Regions from separate parts of the Saccharothrix sp. BKS2 genome, predicted to be linked through region 1. Evidence: riboswitches for the same ligand, from Rfam matches in the RefSeq annotation. Region 1 holds a riboswitch; each other region holds the start of a gene.

Region 1 (3,244 bases):
GAGTACAGGCCCAGCGGTTCGAGGTGCACCGGGCCGATCCACTCCAGGTCCGCGCCGCTCTCGGCCTTGAACGTGTCCAGGTACGGCACGGTCTGGAAGTAGTTGGCGTCCAGCGACCCGTCGACCAGCGCGGTGTTCGGCTGCACGTAGTCGGTGAACTCCACCACCTCGATCCTCAGGTCCTTCGAGGCGGCCAGGTTCTCGGCCACGTACTTCAGCACCTGGGCGTGCGGGACGGGGCTCACGCCGACCTTCAGCGGCGCGCCCGGGTCGGAGGCGGCGCCGGTCGGGTCACCGCTCCCGCAGCCCGCCGCGGTCAGCAGCACGGCCAGCAGGGCAGCACGGATACGCATGTCGTTCCTTCGGGGGTGAGAAGCTCGCGGGGGTGTGCGAGAGAGGTCAGACGGAGGCGTGGCGGCGCCGGTCGACGGCCCGCGCCACGCGGTTGGAGGTGAACTGGATCGCGGTGGCGACGACCGCGAGCACGGCGACCGTGCTCCACAGGTAGCGGTCGTTGAACCGCTGGTAGCCCTCGCGCACGGCGAGGTCGCCGAGCCCGCCGCCGCCGACCACGCCCGCCATGGCCGAGTAGCCGAGCAGGGCGATCGCGGTCACGCCGATGGCGTTGACCAGCGCGGGCAGCGATTCGCGCAGCAGCACGCTGCGCACGATGCGGGTGGTGGAGGACCCGGTGGTCACCGCCGCCTCCACCACGGAGACGTGCACCTCGGACAGCACGTTCTGGACCAGCCTGCCGACGAACGGGATGGCGCCCACGGCCAGCGGCACGATGGCCGCGGTCGGTCCGATGGTGGTGCTGAGCAGGAGCCTGGTCAGCGAGGTGAGCACCACCAGCAGGACCAGGAAGGGCATGGAGCGGCCGAGGTCCACCACGAACCCGAGCACCTTGTGCGCCAGCGGCCGGGGCTTCAGCCCACCGGGTGCGGTGAGCTGGAGCCAGATGCCGACGGGGGTGCCGAGCAGGACCGCGATCAGGGTGGAGACGCCCACCATGTACAACGTCTCGCCGGTGGCGAGCAGGACCTCGTCGAACACGGTGGACCAGGGTGTCGCAGACCTCACGCAGCGACTCCCTGCGGCCCCGCCAGGGTCCGCCGCACCGAGCCGCCCGCCTCCGAGATCCACTCCAGCGCCGAGTCCGAGCGCTCGCCCTTCAGCCCGACGCGGAACCGCGCGACCGGGGTCTCCCCCAGCCTGGTCAGGCCGCCGCCCAGCAGGTTCAGCTCGATGCCGAACCGGTTGGTCACCTCGGGCAGCAGCGCGCCGACCGCGGCGAAGCCGACCAGCACCACGTCGGCGACCCGGTCGTAGGCGCTGTCGACCGCCGGGTTCTGGTCCGCGGCGGGCAGCAGCGACGCGGCCGTGCGGCTGCCGGCGTCGGACACCAGGTCGAGCACCTTGCCGTGCTCCACCACGCGCCCGTCCTCCAGGACCGCGACGTCGTCGCAGATCCGGCGCACCACGCCCATGTCGTGGGTCACCACGAGCACCGTCACGCCCAGCTCGGCGCGGGCCCGGTCCAGCACGGTGAGCACCGAGCCGGTGGTGTCCGGGTCCAGCGCGGAGGTCGGCTCGTCGGCCAGCAGCACCGAGGGCTGCGCGGCGAGCGCGCGGGCGACCGCGATGCGCTGGCGCTGGCCGCCGGAGAGCTGGTCGGGGTAGCTGCCGGCCTTGTCGGTCAGGCCCACCAGGTCCAGCAGCTCGGCGACGCGGGTGCGGCGCTGCGGCCCGGCCACGCCGGCGGCCTCCAGCGGCAGCGCGACGTTGCCCGCGGCGGTGCGCTGGCGCAGCAGGGAATCGCCCTGGGGCACGACGCCGATGCGCCGGCGGGCGGCGCGCAGGGCGGTGCCGTCGAGGGAGACGAGGTCGGTGCCGTCGACGCGGATCGCGCCGCTGTCGGGGCGCTCCAGCAGCGCGACGCACCGGGCGAGGGTGGACTTGCCGGCGCCGCTCGGGCCGACCACGCCGAGCACGGTGCCCGCGGCGACGTCCAGGTTCACGCCGTCCAGCGCGCGAACCTGCCCGGTACTCCCGGGGAAGGACTTGGTGAGGTTCTCGACAGTGATCACGTTTTCACTCCACGACTGCGTGCGGCAGCGCGCGCTCGGGGCGCGGGCGACCGGGGGTCTTCAGCTGGCAGGTGCGTCCGGACGGGGACGCGGCGGTGGGGAGGGGAGGAGCGCCGGGGCGATCAGCTCGTCAGCTGCGACAGCCGGAGACCGTGCGGCGGCCGTGGTCCACGACTCGCCGGCGCGTGAGCATTCGCATCCTGGGCACGTGATCCTCCATCGTTCCTGGCTGAAGCACCTGCCCCCAGGTGGGGTGGTTGCTGCGGCGTCGTGGAGCCAGGTCTCTCGGCCGCTCGGGATGGCAAGTCGAGTACACCTGAAGGACCCCGCCCGACGCAAGCCCGTAACGGAACCGTCCGGCAAATCACACTGATGGCCGAAAAGATCGATGTTTAGAGGGGGGTGGCGGCTTCGACTATCCGGATGAAGTCTCTGATACCGAGCTTTTCGCCGCGCGCGCCCGGGTCGACCCCGGCGGCCAGCAGCACGCGCTCGGCCTCGGCGGCCGAACCGGCCCACCCGGACAGGGCGCCGCGCAGGGTCTTGCGCCGCTGCGCGAAAGCCGCGTCCACCAACGAGAACAGCGCTTTGCGGTCCACAGTGGACAGCAGCTCGTGGCGCTCGAACGCGACCAGCGCGGAGTCCACGTTGGGCACCGGCCAGAACACGGAGCGGGACACCGGGCCCACCCGGCGGGCGTCGGCGTACCAGGCGAGCTTGACGCTGGGCACCCCGTAGACCTTGCTGCCCGGACCGGCGGCCATCCGGTCGGCCACCTCCGACTGCACCATCACCAGGCCGGTGCGCAACGACGGCAGCTCGGCCAGCAGGTGCAGCACCACGGGCACCGCCACGTTGTACGGCAGGTTGGCCACCAGCGCGGTCGGCGCGTGCGGCAGTTGCGCGACCGTGACGCGCATCGCGTCCGCGTGGACGACGGCGAGCCGGTCGGCCAGGTCGGGCGCGCGCTCGGCGACGGTGACCGGCAGGCGGTCGGCCAGCACCCCGTCGATCTCCACCGCCACCAGGGCCCGGCACGAGGGCAGCAGCGCCAGGGTCAGGGAACCCAGGCCGGGCCCCACCTCCAGCACGACGTCGTCCGGCCGCAGCGCGGCCGAGGACACGATGCGGCGCACCGTGTTCGGGTCGTGCAC
Region 2 (3,244 bases), on a different contig from region 1:
GCGCACGTCGTCGACCGGCGCCCACCGACCCTCCCTCAGTTCGTACTCGAACCGCGAACCCTCGGTGACGAGCCGGCGCAGCGCCTCGACGAACCGGTCCACGTGCTCCTCGGTGGTGCCCAGCCCGATCGAGGCGCGCAGCGCGGGGCCGCCGGCCAGCCGCTGGACGGCCACGTGGGCGCAGAACGCGCCGTCGCGCACGCCGATGCCGTGCTCGGCGGACAGCGCCGCCGCCAGGTAGCCGACGTCCTGCGCGCCCACCGTGAAGCCGACCACGCCCACCCGGTCGTGCCCGGCCCCGAACAGCGACAGCTCCGCCACGCCGGGCACCGACCGCAGGCCGTCCCGCAGCCGCGCCAGCAGCACCCGCTCGTGCTCCAGCGTCTGCGCCCAGTGCCGCGCCAGCACGTCGCAGGCGGTGGCCAGGGCGTGCGCGCCCACCACGTTGGGGGTGCCCGCCTCGTGCCGCTCGGGCCCGTTCGACCAGGACACGCCCAACCGGCCGCCGCGGTCGGTGACGCGGGCCGTGGCCCCGCCGCCCACCAGGTAGGGCTCGGCGGCCCGGAGCCAGTCCGACCGGCCGACCAGCGCGCCCGCGCCGAACGGGGCGTACAGCTTGTGCCCGGACAGCACGGCGTAGTCGACGTCCAGGGCCCGCAGGTCGATGGGCCGGTGTGGCGCGAGCTGGGCGGCGTCCAGGACGACGCGCGCACCGCGGCGGCGCGCCACCCGCACCACCTCGGCCACCGGCCACACCTCGCCGGTGACGTTCGACGCGCCGGTCACCACCACCAGCCGCGGCCCGACCGGCGCCTCGCGCAGCGCCCGGTCCAGCTCCAGCACCGCCGCGGCCGGGTCGCCGGGCGTCCGCAGCCGCCGCACGTGCGGCCCGCGCCACGGCAGCAGCGCCGCGTGGTGCTCGGTGTCGAACAGCACCACCGCCGTCCGCCGCGGCAGGGCCCTGGCCAGCAGGTTCAGCGCGTCGGTGGTGTTGCGGGTGAACACGACCGAGTCGCTGTCGCGCGCGCCCAGGAACCGGCGCACCGCCTCCCGCGCCTGCTCGTGGACCCGCGTCGACACCTGTGAGGCGAACCCGGCGCCCCGGTGCACGCTCGCGTACCAGGGCAGCAGCTCGTCGACGGCGTCCCGCACCTGCTCCAGGCAGGGCGCGCCGGCCGCGTGGTCCAGGTTCGCGTACTCGACCCGCTCGCCGGTCAGCACCGGCACCCTCAGCGAGGCGCCCACCGTCCGGGGCAGACCGGCACCGACGACAGGGGAAACCGCAACGGCCACGAGACCCTCCGGGAGTCCGGGACTCCACCGGAGGCCCGCGCTTGCCGCACGCCCGACGCGCACGACCAGGTCCTCACCGGGGGCACCCCACCGCGGTTGGAGGGTTGCCGGCCAGCAAGCCCGGGCTTGTCACTGGCACTCATGACCTTCCCCACCACCCTAACCCGCCCCCCACCACCCCACCACCCATCCCACCCCCTGAGACCGCGAGTCGTACGCTCAGACCCCGCGAGTCGTACCTCCAGACCGCGCGAGTCGTACGTTCAGGACCCCCGAGTTACACGTTCAGGCACCCCATCGGGGTGACGCGAACGCTGAATTCGGAGGTCCTGGACGTACGACACGACGGGCCGGAACGTACGACTCGCGCGATCAGGGCAGGCCCGCGTCGCCCTTCCAGCGGGCGAAGCGACCGGCCCGGTCCACCGCCCGGATCCGCTGCTCCGTGGCCGTGCGCACGACGTCCGTGCACACCACCAGCAGCTGGTCGTGCTCCTGCAACCGCGTGGTCGGCTGGGGCGTGAACCCCTTGTCGCCCCGCACCACCAGGCTCACCGAGGACCCCGGCGGCAACCGCAGCTCGGACAGGTACACGCCGTGCAGCTGGGACCCCCGCTGGATGCGCACCTGGAGCAGCTCCGCGCCCAGCTCGTCCAACGCCGACGAGTCGACCTGCACCTCCAGCGCCTCACCCGACCGGACCAGCTTCAGCCACTTCGCCAGCCACGGCAGCGTCGTCCCCTGCACCACCGTCAGCACGACGACCAGCACGAACACGGCGTCCACCAGCCGCTGCGCCCCCGGCACCCCCTGGATCAGCGGGATCAGCGCGAACACGATCGGCACCGCGCCCCGCAGCCCCGACCACGAGATGAACACCTGCTCCCGCCACGGCACCCGGAACGGCAGCGCCGCGCACAGCACCGACAGCGGCCGCGCCACCAGCACCAGCACCCCTCCCGCCACCAGCGCCGGCACCACCGCGTCGAGCAGCCGACCGGGCGAGGCGTACAGCCCGAGCAGCACGAACAGCCCGATCTGGGACAGCCACCCCAGCCCCTCGGCGAACGACAGCGTGTCCGACCGGTGCGGCAGCCGCGCGTTGCCCAGCACCAACGCCGAGATGTAGACCGCGAGGAACCCGGACGCGTGCGCCAGGTCCCCCGCCGTGTAAGCCAGCACGCACACCGCCACCGTGGCCAGCGGGTACAGGCCGGTCGCGGGCAGCGCCGCCCGGCGCAGCCCCACGCCTCCCAGCCACCCCAGCCCGAGCCCGATCAGCGTGCCCGCGACCAGCTCGTAGCCCATCAGCAGCGGCGCGGTCCAGGTGATCGGGTCGGGTGCCGCCAGCAGCACGACGGCGATGTACACCGGCGCGTCGTTGATGCCGGACTCCAGCTCCAGCGGTCCGATCAGCCGCTTGCCCACGCCCACCCCGCGCAGCACGCTGAACACCGCCGCCGCGTCCGTGGACGACAGCACCGCGCCCCACAGCAGCGCCGTGCGCCAGTCCATGTCCAGCAGCAGGTGCAGCCCGAACGCGGTGACCGCGATGCTGACCCCGACGGACACTGTGGACAGTGCCACGCCCAGCCCCAGCGCGGGCCGCACGTCGGGCCACCGCGTGGTCAGACCGCCCTCGGTGAGGATCAGCACGAGCGCGGCCGTGCCCAGCGACCGGGTGAGGTCCGCGTCCTCGAACTGGATGCCCAGCACCGCCTCGCCCAGCAGCACGCCGATGCCGAGGTAGAGCAGGAGCGACGGCAGGCCGAGCCGGATCGACAGCCGCACCGCGACGACCGAGAGCAGGAGCACCCCGGCGGCGACACCGAGGAAGCCCGTCACACCACCCACTCGACCTCCTGTCGTCACGCGTCGCGGTCATTCTCCCCGTTGCCGCCGATCTGGACTAATCAGGCACCAGCCGAACGACGCTACCGGCGGCGCGCCG
Region 3 (3,244 bases), on a different contig from region 1:
GCGTCGAGGGTCTTGAGGCCGTCGCCGGTGATGAGCAGGACGGTTTCGCCGTCCGGGTCGAGCTGTCCGGACTCGATGAGCTTCTTCGCGGTGGCGACGGTCACGCCGCCGGCGGTCTCCGCGAAGATGCCCTCGGTGCGGGCCAGCAGCCGGATGCCCTCGATGACCTCCTCGTCGGTGACGTCCTCGATCGCGCCGTTGGTGCGGCGCACGGCGTCCAGCACGTAGGGACCGTCGGCGGGGGCGCCGATCGCCAGTGAGCGGGCGATGGTGTCCGGGCGCACCGGGGAGACCACGTCGTGGCCGGCCTTGAAGGCGGCGGAGACGGGGGAGCAGCCGGTGGCCTGGGCGCCGAACACCCGGTACGGGGTCTGCTCGACCAGGTCGAGTTCGCCCAGCTCGCGGAAGGCTTTGTCGACCTTGGTCAACTGGGAGCCGGACGCGATGGGCACCACGATCTGGTCGGGCAGGCGCCAGCCGAGCTGTTCGGCGACCTCGTAGCCCAGCGTCTTGGAGCCCTCGGCGTAGTAGGGGCGGACGTTGACGTTGACGAACGCCCAGTCCTCGTGCTCGGCGGCCAGTTCCTGGGCCAGCCGGTTCACGTCGTCGTAGTTGCCGTCGACGGTGATCAGGTTGCCGCCGTAGACGGCGGTCATGAGGATCTTCGCCTGCTCCAGGGTGGAGGGCACCAGGACCACCGACTGCCAGCCGGCGCGGGCCGCGGCGGCGGCGACGGCGTTGGCGAGGTTGCCGGTGGACGGGCAGGCCAGGACCTTGAAGCCCAGCTCGCGGGCCGCGGCGAGGGCGACGCCGACGACGCGGTCCTTGAAGGAGTGGGTGGGGTTGCCGGTGTCGTCCTTGACCCAGACCTTGCGGACGCCCAGGGCCTTGGCGAGGCGGTCGGCCTCCACCAGGCGGGTGCCGCCGGGGTTGGTGTTGGGGTGCGACTCGACCGTGGAGGGCACGGGGAGCAGGCCGCGGTAGCGCCAGATCGACCGGGGGCCGGCTTCGATGTCCTCACGGCGGACCCGGCCGAAGTCGTAGGCCACTTCCAGCGGCCCGAAACACTCCAGGCAGGCGTATTCCGGTGCGAGCGGCGTCTCGTGCCCGCACTCCCGACAGGACAGGGCACGAGCCGGACCGAGGTCGAAGGAGGTGGTGGTCGCCGAGGGCGCACTGACAGCAGTCATCGCGAGGTGTCTCCTCATCTTTCCCGCGTCGCGGGTCGGAATTGGCACCGTGATCGCCGGCGGGCGCTGGACGCGCACGCTGAACGACGGGTTGCCGGGGCTTCTTCGGGCCGATCCCTCTGCCCCTCTGGATGAGCGGTATTCAGTTGTGGTGACGTCAACCTACGACACGATCCCGACCCGTAGCCAGTGACGTCCACCATCCGGACGGCGAACGGGGCGTGGGAGGATCGCGCGCGTGAGTGCGCCCGCTGACACGCCCGATGCCGTCCACCTGGTCATCGGCGAGGAGGAGTTGCTGGTCGAACGCGCGGTGCGCGGCGCGCTGGACCTCGCGCGGAAGATCGACCCGCAGGCCGACTTGACGCGCGTCCGGGTGACCGAGCTCACCCCTCCCGAGCTGGCTGAACTGGTGAGCCCGTCGCTGTTCGCTGAGGGTCGCGTGATCGCGCTCGAAGCCGCGCAGGAGGTGGGCAAGGAGATCGCCGACGCCGTGATCGCCTACGCCAAGGCGCCCGCCGACGGGGTGACGCTGGTCGTCGTGCACAGCGGTGGCGGACGCAGCAAGGCGGCCAAGGAGCTGCCCGCCGCGCTGCGCAAGGCGGGCGCCGGGGTGACCGAGTGCCCCAAGGTCACCAAGGCCACGGACCGCGAGGCGTTCGTGCGCAACGAGATCCGGGCGGCCGGCGGCGGCAAGGCGGACCCGGAGGCCGTGGCCGCGCTGATCGACGCGGTCGGCTCCGACCTGCGGGAGTTGGCCGCGGCGGCGTCGCAACTGGTCGCCGACACCGGTGGGAAGGTCGACGCCGAGGCGGTCCGCCGCTACCACCGCGGGCGGGCGGAGGTGACCGGGTTCGCGGTCGCGGAGAAGGCCGTGATGGGTGACCGGGCCGGTGCGCTGGAGGCGCTGCGCTGGGCGATCCAGCTCGGTGTGCCGCACGTGCTGGTGGCCGACGCGCTGGCGGACGCGGTGCGCACGGTCGCGCGCGTGTCGGCGGTCGGTCGGGGGGACCCGTTCAAGCTGGCGGGTGAGCTGGGTATGCCGCCGTGGAAGGTGAAGAAGGCCCAGGGGCAGTCGCGTGGGTGGGAGGAGTGGGGGTTGGCGTCGGCCATGTCGGTGGTCGCCGACCTCAACGCGGATGTGAAGGGCGCCGCCGCCGACTCCGGGTACGCCTTGGAGCGAGCGGTCTTGAAGATCGTCGCCGCCCGCGGTCGGCGGTGAAGGCCAGGCTGGTTGAACGCCGGGCTGGTTGAACCCGGGCTGCTGAATGCCGGGCTGCTGAATGCCGAGACGCCGCCGGTCGGCGTGCGACGGGTGCCCGGCGGCCGGCGGCGGGAAAGCTGGGGATGAGTGCCCGATGGCCGGAAAGCAGGGATGACTGCTCGGCGGCCGGAAAAGCTCGAAACAAGTGCCCGGCGGCCGGAAAAGCAGGAGCGCCGCCCGCCCCGCGAGGGGAGAGCGGCGCTCCGGTGCTGTGGTGCTGGGTGCTGTGCTGCTGGGTGCCGTGGACCAGGGTCAGACCTGGTTGGCGCGCCTGGCCAGCGCCGACTTCTTGTTGGCGGCCTGGTTGGCGTGGATCACGCCCTTGGTGACGGCCTTGTCGAGCTTGCGGGAAGCCTCCTGCGCCAGCGCGACGGCCTTCTCCTTGTCACCGGCCTCGGCGGCCTCACGGAACTTGCGGATCGCGGTCTTCAGCGACGACTTGACGGCCTTGTTGCGCAGGCGCGCCTTCTCGTTCGTCTTGATCCGCTTCAGCTGGGACTTGATGTTCGCCACGCGAAAGCCACCCTTTTCCTCGGTCTCGGAGTCGTACCGCGCTCGTCGATCGGCTCCACCCCGAACCCAGGGCGGTCTTCCTCCACTGCGGAATGCCGCGCGGTACGACCAACCACGATATCAGGGCTGCTCACCGCACCGTGAACCCCACCCTCCCCTCGCCGACCAGCACCTCGTACCGGCCCTTCGCCACCTCGGGCCTGCCGGTGGCGTCCATGTCGCCCGCGGTCGTGGCCAGGCGGGTCGCGTCGAAGGTCACCCGGACCGCGCGCTGCTC

What was found. A riboswitch is a leader RNA that binds a small molecule or an ion and turns the genes downstream of it on or off. The one in region 1 is predicted to bind S-adenosylmethionine.
Region 2: another riboswitch for S-adenosylmethionine. It lies ahead of Q5530_RS19040 (aminotransferase class V-fold PLP-dependent enzyme); the one in region 1 lies ahead of Q5530_RS25805 (methionine ABC transporter ATP-binding protein).
Region 3: another riboswitch for S-adenosylmethionine. It lies ahead of thrC (threonine synthase); the one in region 1 lies ahead of Q5530_RS25805 (methionine ABC transporter ATP-binding protein).

Annotation. Positions count from the first base shown of each region.
Region 1 is NZ_JAUQOL010000012.1:222,339-225,582, reverse strand. Features, by position in the region: gene Q5530_RS25815 (MetQ/NlpA family ABC transporter substrate-binding protein) at 1-353, opposite strand, end outside; gene Q5530_RS25810 (methionine ABC transporter permease) at 400-1,083, opposite strand; gene Q5530_RS25805 (methionine ABC transporter ATP-binding protein) at 1,080-2,090, opposite strand; SAM riboswitch class I at 2,304-2,395, opposite strand; gene rsmA (16S rRNA (adenine(1518)-N(6)/adenine(1519)-N(6))-dimethyltransferase RsmA) at 2,483-3,244, opposite strand, start outside.
Region 2 is NZ_JAUQOL010000008.1:247,642-250,885, forward strand. Features, by position in the region: gene Q5530_RS19040 (aminotransferase class V-fold PLP-dependent enzyme) at 1-1,293, opposite strand, end outside; SAM riboswitch class IV at 1,326-1,440, opposite strand; gene Q5530_RS19045 (potassium/proton antiporter) at 1,666-3,138, opposite strand.
Region 3 is NZ_JAUQOL010000006.1:326,205-329,448, reverse strand. Features, by position in the region: gene thrC (threonine synthase) at 1-1,190, opposite strand, end outside; SAM riboswitch class I at 1,202-1,328, opposite strand; gene holA (DNA polymerase III subunit delta) at 1,429-2,412, shown strand; gene rpsT (30S ribosomal protein S20) at 2,707-2,967, opposite strand; gene Q5530_RS15165 (glycoside hydrolase family 3 N-terminal domain-containing protein) at 3,098-3,244, opposite strand, start outside.